One region of the Streptomyces sp. S07_1.15 genome, then DNA from elsewhere that is predicted to be linked to it. Evidence: predicted binding sites of a transcription regulator. Region 1 holds the regulator's gene; each other region holds the start of a gene.

Region 1 (3,270 bases):
CGCCGCGCCGCTGGAAGACCGGGTGCGGCACCTCGTGGATCTCGACGTAGAGATCACCGGGCGGGCCGCCGCCGGGGCCGACCTCGCCCTCGCCCGCGAGCTGGATCCGGGTGCCGTTGTCCACACCCGCCGGGATCTTGACGGTCAGGGTGCGCCGCGAGCGGATGCGGCCGTCACCGGCGCACTCCGGGCACGGGGTCGGCACGACGGTGCCGAAGCCCTGGCACTGCGGGCAGGGGCGGGAGGTCATGACCTGGCCCAGGAAGGACCGCGTCACCTGGGAGACCTCACCGCGGCCGCGGCACATGTCGCAGGTCTGGGCGGAGGTGCCGGGGGCGGCGCCCTCGCCGCTGCAGGTGTTGCAGACGACGGCCGTGTCGACCTGGATGTCCTTGGTGGTGCCGAACGCGGCCTCGTCCAGCTCGACTTCGAGCCGGATCATCGCGTCCTGGCCGCGCCGGGTGCGGGATCTCGGGCCGCGCTGCGAGGCGGTGCCGAAGAACGCGTCCATGATGTCGGAGAAGTTGCCGAAGCCGGCCCCGCCGAAGCCGGGGCCCGCGCCGCCGCCGGCGCCCGACATCGGGTCCCCGCCGAGGTCGTAGACCTGCTTCTTCTGCGGGTCCGACAGCACCTCGTAGGCGGCGTTGATCTCCTTGAACCGCTCCTGCGTCTTGGGGTCCGGATTGACGTCCGGGTGCAGCTCGCGTGCGAGACGGCGGAACGCCTTCTTGATCTCGTCCTGTCCAGCGTCCCGGCTCACGCCCAGTACGGCGTAGTAGTCGGTGGCCACTTACGACTCCGCCAGGATCTGTCCGACGTAACGTGCCACTGCGCGTACCGCTCCCATCGTTCCGGGGTAATCCATGCGGGTCGGTCCGACCACGCCGAGTTTCGCCACCGCCTCGTCGCCCGAACCGTAGCCGACGGCGACGACGGAGGTGGATGTCAGGCCCTCATGGGCGTTCTCGTGCCCGATGCGCACCGTCATCCCGGGCTCCTCGGAGGCGCCGAGCAGCTTCAGCAGCACGACCTGCTCCTCCAGAGCCTCCAGCACGGGCCGGATGGTCAGCGGGAAGTCGTGGCGGAAACGGGTGAGATTGGCGGTACCGCCGATCATCAGCCGCTCCTCGGTCTCCTCGACGAGGGTCTCCATGAGGGTGGCGAGCACCGTGGAGACCGTCCCGCGGTCCTCCGTCTCGAAGGACTCCGGAAGATCCTGCACCAAGCGCGGCACATCCGCGAAACGGTGGCCGGAAACCGCGCTGTTGAGGCGGGCCCGCAGATCGGCCAGCGAGGTCTCCCCGAACGGCGCGGGGCAGTCCACCATGCGCTGTTCGACCCGGCCGGTGTCGGTGATCAGGACGAGCATGAGCCGCGCGGGCGCCATGGACAGCAGTTCGACATGGCGCACGGTCGAGCGGGTGAGCGACGGATACTGCACCACCGCCACCTGCCGGGTCAGCTGCGCGAGCAGCCGCACCGTACGCCCCACCACGTCGTCCAGGTCGACGGCGCCGTCCAGGAAGTTCTGGATGGCCCGGCGCTCCGCCGTGGAGAGCGGTTTCACACCGGCGAGCTTGTCGACGAACAGCCGGTAGCCCTTGTCCGTGGGGATGCGACCGGCACTGGTGTGCGGCTGGGCGATGAAGCCCTCGTCCTCCAGCGCGGCCATGTCGTTGCGCACGGTGGCGGGCGACACGCCGAGGCGGTGGCGCTCCGTGAGCGCCTTGGAGCCGACCGGCTCCTCGGTGCCGACGTAGTCCTGGACGATGGCGCGCAGCACTTCGAGTCTGCGTTCGCTCAGCATCGCGCTCACCTCCCAGTCGGTCCCTCTGGTCCGGTCTCTGGCACTCGATCCGCGCGAGTGCCAGTTTCCCCGGCCAAGTGTACGGCGGTGTGGTACGGCAAGGGCAAGGCCGGACCGGTTACGGGGCGGATACGCGGCCGGTGGACGGCACCTCGGGCGGACACGGCGACCCGCCTGCGACTAGCGTCATCGTATGGAGCGCGGTTGGGAAGAGGCGGACTGGGAGCAACTGGCGCGCGGCGTCGCACGCCGCCGCCTGCCGGGCTGGGACGCCACCACGGGACTGGTGTACGGGCCGGACGCGGCCCTGGTCGTGGACGCGGGGGCGAGCCTCGCCGAGGGGGCGGACATCCGCCGGTGGGCCCGGCGCCTGGCGGGGCGCGACGTGACCCATCTCGCATTCACGCACGGGCATTTCGACCATGTGCTGGGCGCGGCGGCCTTCGCCGGCGCCCGGACGTACGCGGCAGTGGGCCTGGACCGGCTGCTCGGCGCCGGGCGGGAGGCGGTGGCCGCCGACGCCGTCCGCCACGGACTGGACGCCGGGGACGCTGCCGAGGCCGCCGATCTGCTGGTCCGCCCGGGGCACCCGGTCTCCGGCGAGATGACGCTGGCCCTCGGCGGGGGCCGGGAGGCCGTGCTCGTCAACGTCGGGCCCGGGCACACCCCGCACGATCTGGCGGTGCTGGTGCCGGGCGACCCCTGTGTCGTCTTCTGCGGCGATCTGGTGGAGCAGTCGGGGGAGCCCCAGGCCGGCCCGGACGCCGTGCCCGGGCGCTGGCCGGCCGCGCTGGACCGGCTGGTGGAACTCGGCGGCGAGGACGCGCTGTACGTGCCCGGTCACGGAGCGGTGGTGGACGCCCGCTTCGTACGGGCCCAACGCGACGCGCTGGCGGGGCGGTTCGGCGTGTCGTGACCGGCGCCGGTCCGCCATTCGTATCGTCTGTGCCCATGCGCAGCAGACAGTACGGGCCCGATCTGACCCCGCCGTGGAAGAAGACCCGGCCGGCGCCCGAGGTGGCGGCCGAGCCCGGTCTCGTCGTGGAGGAGGCCGCCACCGGGTTCTGCGGCGCGGTGATCCGCTGCGAGAAGACGGCACAGGGGCCCGTGGTGACCCTGGAGGACCGCTTCGGCAAGCACCGGGTGTTCCCGATGGAGTCGCGCGGCTTCCTGCTGGAGGGGCGCACGGTCACGCTGGTGCGCCCCGCGGCCGCCGCGCCCGCCGCCCCGCACCGCCCGGCCCGCACCGCCTCGGGGTCGGTCGCCGTCCCGGAGGCGCGGGCACGGGTCGCGCGCGCCGGGCGGATCTACGTGGAGGGACGGCACGACGCCGAACTCGTCGAGCGGGTCTGGGGCGACGATCTGCGCATCGAGGGCGTGGTGGTCGAGTATCTGGAGGGCATCGACGATCTCCCGGCGGTAGTACGGGAGTTCGGGCCGTCGGCGGACGCGCGGCTCGGGGT
Region 2 (3,270 bases), 2.4 Mb from region 1:
CCCCCGCTCCCGCCCCCGTTCCCGCGGAACGGCCCGGCCCCGTGCCGGCCGTACCGGCCGCACCGCCGCCGCCCTCGTCCTCACCGGACTCCTCGCCGCGGCCTGCGGCCCCTCCGAGGAGCACGGGCCGGTCCCCGATCCCTCCCTCGACGCCCGGAACGCCGCCCCGGACGAGGCGCCCGGCTCGGGCGACCTGCTCTCCGTCCCCGCCCGGGCCCTCGCCGCCCGCGCCGAGCGGCTGCGGCGCGCCCCGGCCGCGCGCCCCGCCGTGGCCCGCAGGTGGGGGCTGCGCTCGGCCCCGCTCGCCCCGCCGCCCCCGCCCGTCGTCAAGCCGGTGCTGACCACCCCGGAAGGGCTCCGCCGCGGCCCGCACCGCCCGGAGGACGGGCTGCCGCATGTGATCACCCGGGTCCCCACCGACGACCGCGTCATCTTCCTGACCATCGACGACGGCGCCGACAAGGACCCCCGGCTGCTCCGCATGGTCCGGGAGCTGAACGTCCCGGTCAGCGCCTTCCTCACGCACAGCCTGGCCCGCGAGGACTACGGGTACTTCCGCCGGCTGCGCGACCTGGGCGCCGGGACGCAGAACCACACCCTCACCCACCCCTACCTCCCCGCTCTCCCCTATGAGAAGCAGCGCCGCGAGATCTGCGGCCAGCAGGACAACCTGGAGCGGGAGACCGGCGTGCGCCCCACGATGTTCCGCCCCCCGTTCGGCGGCTACGACCGCTCCACCCTGCGCGCGGCCGCGTCCTGCGGGATCGAGGTCGTGCCGCTGTGGAACCAGGAGGTCTTCCCCGGGCGGACGGAGTACCGCCGCGGGGCGCTGGACGGGCGGTTCCGCCCCGGCGACATCGTCCTCACGCACTTCCGGGGGCGGGCCCACTGGAAGGGCGACATGCGGGACGTCCTGCGGCGGGTGCTGGACCAGGCCACCGAGGAGGGGTTCGCGGTGGCCCTGCTGGAGGACTACGTCGGCGGCTCCTGAGCGGGCGATGGCCCCTGGGCGCCCGCCCCGCCCGCCCGCGCCGGCCCGGCCGGGGCCGCCGGCCCGCCGAGGGAGACCCGAGAAAAGCCCGTCGCCACCGATGAGTTCCGCCCCGTCCGCCGGTCCGCCCCCGTACAGCGACCCCACAGCAGAGCTTCGCGCCGGCGAGCGGCGCGAGCGAGAGAGAAGAGGCGACACCATGGCTGTCACCAGCGTTTTCGTCAACCTCCCCGTCAAGGACGTCCAGCGCTCCCGCGCCTTCTTCGGCGCACTCGGCTACTCCTTCGACGAGCGGTTCTCCGACGAGAAGTCCGCGTGTCTGGTGCTCAAGGAGGAGAGCATCTTCGCGATGCTGCTGGCCGAGCCCTTCTTCAAGGGCTTCATCAGGAAGGAGATCGCGGACACCGCGAGCAGCACCGAGGTGATCACCGCCCTCGCCGCCGAGAGCCGCGAGGAGGTCGACCGGCTGGTGGACACGGCGCTGGCGTCCGGCGGCTCGCCGGCGAGCGACACCATGGAGGAGGGCCCGATGTACGTCCGTTCCTTCCAGGACCCGGACGGGCACCACTGGGAGGTCGTGAACATGGACATGTCCGCCATGCAGTGACGCCGCCCGGCCCGCCACCGCGGGTCCGCGGGCCCCGGCTTCTCCCACGCGCCGCCACGCGCCGTCACGCGCCGCCACGCCCCGGCGCCGGCGGCGCGTCGGCCTGCCCGGAACCGGCGCGTACGCGCCCCGTGCGCGCCCTCGGGCACCCCGTATCCCCCCGGACGGTCCTCTGCCCGCCCCCGCTCCGGGCCGCCGGCGCCACGACTCGTTGGCACTCAGCTTGACCGAGTGCTAACGCCGTCATAGGCTCGGCGCTGGCACTCACCACCGGCGAGTGCCAACACAGCGACGGGCAGGTCCGGCACCCGCGACGACGGATTTACCCGGTCGCCACCTCAGACAGTTAACCCCGTGAGATCTCCGAAGGGGGAGGTCGGATCGTGACGACCGCCAGCTCCAAGGTTGCCATCAAGCCGCTCGAGGACCGCATTGTGGTCCAGCCGCTCGACGCCGAACAGACCACGGCTTCCGGCCTGGTCATCCCGGACACCGCGAAGGAGAAGCCCCAGGAGGGCGTCGTCCTTGCCGTCGGTCCGGGCCGCTTCGAGGACGGCAACCGTCTTCCGCTCGACGTTTCCGTCGGCGATGTCGTGCTCTACAGCAAGTACGGCGGCACCGAGGTGAAGTACAGCGGCGAGGAGTACCTCGTCCTCTCGGCTCGCGACGTGCTCGCGATCGTCGAGAAGTAATTCACCCAGCAATTCTGATCTGCGCCCCGGCTCTCCCGTGTACTGAACCACCGGGCGCCGGGGCGCGGCTCGTTGAGAGGACTCAGGCAACCCATGGCGAAGATCCTTAAGTTCGACGAGGACGCCCGTCGCGCCCTCGAGCGCGGCGTCAACAAGCTCGCCGACACCGTGAAGGTGACGATCGGCCCCAAGGGCCGCAACGTCGTCATCGACAAGAAGTTCGGCGCTCCGACCATCACCAACGACGGTGTCACCATCGCCCGCGAGGTCGAGGTCGAAGACCCGTACGAGAACCTGGGCGCCCAGCTCGTCAAGGAGGTGGCGACCAAGACCAACGACATCGCGGGTGACGGCACCACCACCGCGACCGTGCTGGCCCAGGCGCTGGTCCGCGAGGGCCTGCGCAACGTCGCCGCCGGCGCCTCCCCGGCCGCCCTGAAGAAGGGCATCGACGCCGCCGTCAAGGCGATGTCGGAGGAGCTGCTGGCCACCGCCAGCCCGATCGACTCCAAGGCGGACATCGCCGCGGTCGCCGGTCTGTCCGCCCAGGACAAGCAGGTCGGCGAGCTCATCGCCGAGGCGATGGACAAGGTCGGCAAGGACGGTGTCATCACCGTCGAGGAGTCCAACACCTTCGGCCTGGAGCTCGACTTCACCGAGGGCATGGCCTTCGACAAGGGCTACCTCTCGCCGTACATGGTGACCGACCAGGAGCGTATGGAGGCCGTCCTCGACGACCCGTACATCCTGATCCACCAGGGCAAGATCGCCTCCATCCAGGACATGCTGCCGCTGCTGGAGAAGGTCATCCAGGCCGGCTCCTCCAAGCCGCTGCTGATCGTCGCCGAGGACGTCGAGGGCGAGGCGCTCTCCACCCTCGTCGTCAACAAGATTCGCGGCACCTTCAACGCCGTGGCCGTCAAGGCCCCCGGCTTCGGCGACCGCCGCAAGGCGATGCTCGGCGACATGGCCACCCTCAC
Region 3 (3,270 bases), 1.2 Mb from region 1:
ACCCGGCTCAAGGCCGGCACCGCGCAGAAGCTGGTCCTCAACATGCTGTCGACGATCACCATGATCCGGCTGGGCAAGACCTACGGGAATCTGATGGTCGACGTCCGGGCCTCGAACGAGAAGCTGCGCGCCCGTTCCCGGCGGATCGTGGCGCTCGCCACCGGCGCCGGGGAGGAGGAGATCGAGGCCGCGCTGGCCGCCACGGGCGGTGAGGTGAAGAACGCCGTTCTGGTGCTGCTCGGCGGCGTGGACGCCCCCACGGCGGCCCGTCTGCTGGACGGGGCGGACGGGCGTCTCCGCACCGCCCTGGAGGCGGCCGCGGAACGCTGAGCCGCCACCCGACAGCCCAACAGCCCGGCAACCCAGCAACCCGGCGGTCCGGCTCCGGCAGCCGGGCGGCCCGCGACGCGGGCCGGGGAACGCCGAAGGGCGGCACCCCGCGAGGAGTGCCGCCCTCCGGTACAGAGGATCGACGTGACCGGCCGGGGCCGATCAGAAGTCCATGTCACCGCCGGGCATACCACCCGGAGCGGCCGCGGCGGCCTTCTCCGGCTTGTCGGCGATGACGGCCTCGGTGGTGAGGAACAGCGCGGCGATCGACGCGGCGTTCTGCAGCGCGGAGCGCGTGACCTTCGCCGGGTCGATGACGCCCTCGGCCATCAGGTCGGTGTACTCGCCGGTCGCGGCGTTGAGGCCGTGACCCGGAGTCAGGTTCCGCACCTTCTCGACCACGACGCCGCCCTCGAGACCGGCGTTGACCGCGATCTGCTTGAGCGGGGCCTCCAGCGCGAGCTTGACGGCCTGCGCACCGGTGGCCTCGTCACCCGAGAGGTCCAGCTTCTCGAAGACGGAGACGGTCTGCAGCAGGGCCACGCCACCACCGGCGACGATGCCCTCCTCGACGGCGGCCTTGGCGTTGCGCACCGCGTCCTCGATGCGGTGCTTGCGCTCCTTCAGCTCGACCTCGGTGGCGGCACCGGCCTTGATGACGGCCACGCCGCCGGCCAGCTTCGCCAGGCGCTCCTGGAGCTTCTCGCGGTCGTAGTCCGAGTCGGAGTTCTCGATCTCGGCCCGGATCTGGTTGACGCGGCCCTGGACCTGCTCGCTGTCGCCGGCGCCGTCGACGATCGTCGTCTCGTCCTTGGTGATGACGATCTTGCGGGCGCGGCCCAGCAGCTCCAGACCGGCGTTCTCCAGCTTGAGGCCGACCTCCTCGGAGATGACGGTGCCACCGGTGAGGATGGCGATGTCGCCGAGCATGGCCTTGCGGCGGTCACCGAAGCCGGGCGCCTTGACCGCGACGGACTTGAAGGTGCCGCGGATCTTGTTGACGACCAGGGTCGAGAGCGCCTCGCCCTCGACGTCCTCGGCGATGATCAGCAGCGGCTTGCCGGACTGCATGACCTTCTCCAGCAGCGGGAGGAGGTCCTTGACCGCGCTGACCTTGGAGTTGACGATCAGGATGTACGGGTCGTCGAGCGACGCCTCCATCCGCTCCATGTCGGTGGCGAAGTAGGCGGAGATGTAGCCCTTGTCGAAGCGCATGCCCTCGGTGAGCTCGAGCTCCAGCCCGAAGGTCTGCGACTCCTCGACGGTGATGACGCCTTCCTTGCCGACCTTGTCCATGGCCTCGGCGATGAGCTCGCCGATCTGGGGGTCGCCGGCGGAGATGGAGGCCGTGGAGGCGATCTGCTCCTTGGTCTCGACGTCCTTCGCCTGCTCCAGCAGGGCGGCGGAGACGGCCTCGACGGCCTTCTCGATACCGCGCTTGAGAGCCATCGGGTTGGCGCCCGCGGCTACGTTGCGGAGGCCCTCGCGGACCAGCGCCTGGGCCAGGACGGTCGCGGTCGTCGTGCCGTCACCGGCGACGTCGTCGGTCTTCTTCGCGACTTCCTTGACCAGCTCGGCGCCGATCTTCTCGTACGGGTCCTCGAGCTCGATCTCCTTGGCGATGGAGACACCATCGTTGGTGATCGTGGGCGCGCCCCACTTCTTCTCGAGGACGACGTTCCGGCCCTTGGGGCCGAGAGTGACCTTGACGGCGTCGGCGAGCTGGTTCATTCCGCGCTCGAGGCCGCGCCGCGCCTCCTCGTCGAACGCGATGGTCTTGGCCATGTGAAGTGGTCCTCCCAGGACTTCGGGGTCCCCCCGGCCTGCGGCTGGGGGAGGATTTCTCCGGACCGCGCTGGCGCCCGCGACGGACGGCCTGCCGGCCTCGCGGTTCCTTGCCCCGCTTGGCCTGCGGGCCTCACCGACCCGGTCCTTCTGTCACTCTCCGGGGGAGAGTGCTAACGCCAATGATTAGCACTCTCCCCCTTCGAGTGCAAGCGCCCACCGGAGCCTCCGGGCGCGTACGGCCCTCATGGCGCGGACGGGGACGGGCACGGGCCGGGACGGGGACGGGCGCGGGCACGACGAAGGGCCCGCACCCCCTGCGCCGGGGATGCGGGCCCTTCCGAGGTGTGGCCGGTCGGCGCTCAGCCGGCGACGCGGACCATGTCCGCCTGCGGCCCCTTCTGGCCCTGCGAGATCTCGAACTCCACCCGCTGGCCTTCTTCGAGGGTGCGGTAGCCGTCCATCTGGATCGCGCTGTAGTGCACGAAGACGTCCGCACCACCGTCGACCGCGATGAAGCCGTATCCCTTCTCCGCGTTGAACCACTTGACGGTGCCCTGAGCCATTCCTAACTCCCCTATTACTGGCCCTTGCGCAGGACCGCACTCCGCGGACCCGGGTCAGACCTCACGACCCAGCGGTCCCTTGGCCGTCGGCATGGGGGGACCACCGGGAAGTGTGCGCCGGAACGCGTCGACCGCGGCCGAATGTATCTGCCCAACTGCCCTCTGCAACAGGTCAATCGGACGAGAATTCAGCCGCGGCCGGAAAGGAGCTTCCGGGGGATTCACGGAAAATCCGGGGCAACCCGGACCGGGCATGACGGACCTGCGCGACAAATCGCCCTCGTCCTTCGGACACAGGTTGTCGCGTTCTCGTCTGCGGTCGGCGGATGCCGGAAGGGGATCGGACCAACTGTACCGTGCTCAACGACGCGGAATTACCCCCTCCGTTTCTTTGACGGAGGGGGCAATCGCGGTGACGCAGGGTGGGTCCACCGGGTGATCCGCTTCCGGACCGCCCCGGTGCGGCGGCTCAGCCGCCGGCGACCGCCGGGATGATCGAGACGCCCGCGCCGTCCGGCGTGGCCGTCTCCAGGCCCTCGGCGAAGCGGACGTCGTCGTCGTTGACGTAGACGTTCACGAAGCGGCGCAG

The links. Region 1 encodes HrcA, which represses chaperone genes, less so after heat shock. Its sites were predicted from a motif close to TTNGCACTCNGNNNNNCNGAGTGCNAA; they were not measured.
Region 2: groES (co-chaperone GroES) is a predicted target of HrcA. The motif match lies at 1,810-1,836, and genes of this name have one in related genera.
Region 3: groL (chaperonin GroEL) is a predicted target of HrcA. The motif match lies at 2,266-2,292, and genes of this name have one in related genera.

What each region holds. Positions count from the first base shown of each region.
Region 1 is NZ_JAJBZK010000001.1:5,247,822-5,251,091, reverse strand. Features, by position in the region: gene dnaJ (molecular chaperone DnaJ) at 1-790, opposite strand, end outside; gene hrcA (heat-inducible transcriptional repressor HrcA) at 791-1,807, opposite strand; gene LIX60_RS22445 (MBL fold metallo-hydrolase) at 2,001-2,723, shown strand; gene LIX60_RS22440 (DUF3097 domain-containing protein) at 2,759-3,270, shown strand, end outside.
Region 2 is NZ_JAJBZK010000001.1:2,890,998-2,894,267, reverse strand. Features, by position in the region: gene LIX60_RS12260 (polysaccharide deacetylase family protein) at 1-991, shown strand, start outside; gene LIX60_RS12255 (VOC family protein) at 1,191-1,598, shown strand; gene groES (co-chaperone GroES) at 1,982-2,290, shown strand; gene groL (chaperonin GroEL) at 2,384-3,270, shown strand, end outside.
Region 3 is NZ_JAJBZK010000001.1:4,069,968-4,073,237, reverse strand. Features, by position in the region: gene murQ (N-acetylmuramic acid 6-phosphate etherase) at 1-330, shown strand, start outside; gene groL (chaperonin GroEL) at 493-2,115, opposite strand; gene LIX60_RS17665 (cold-shock protein) at 2,478-2,681, opposite strand; gene LIX60_RS17660 (MoaD/ThiS family protein) at 3,151-3,270, opposite strand, start outside.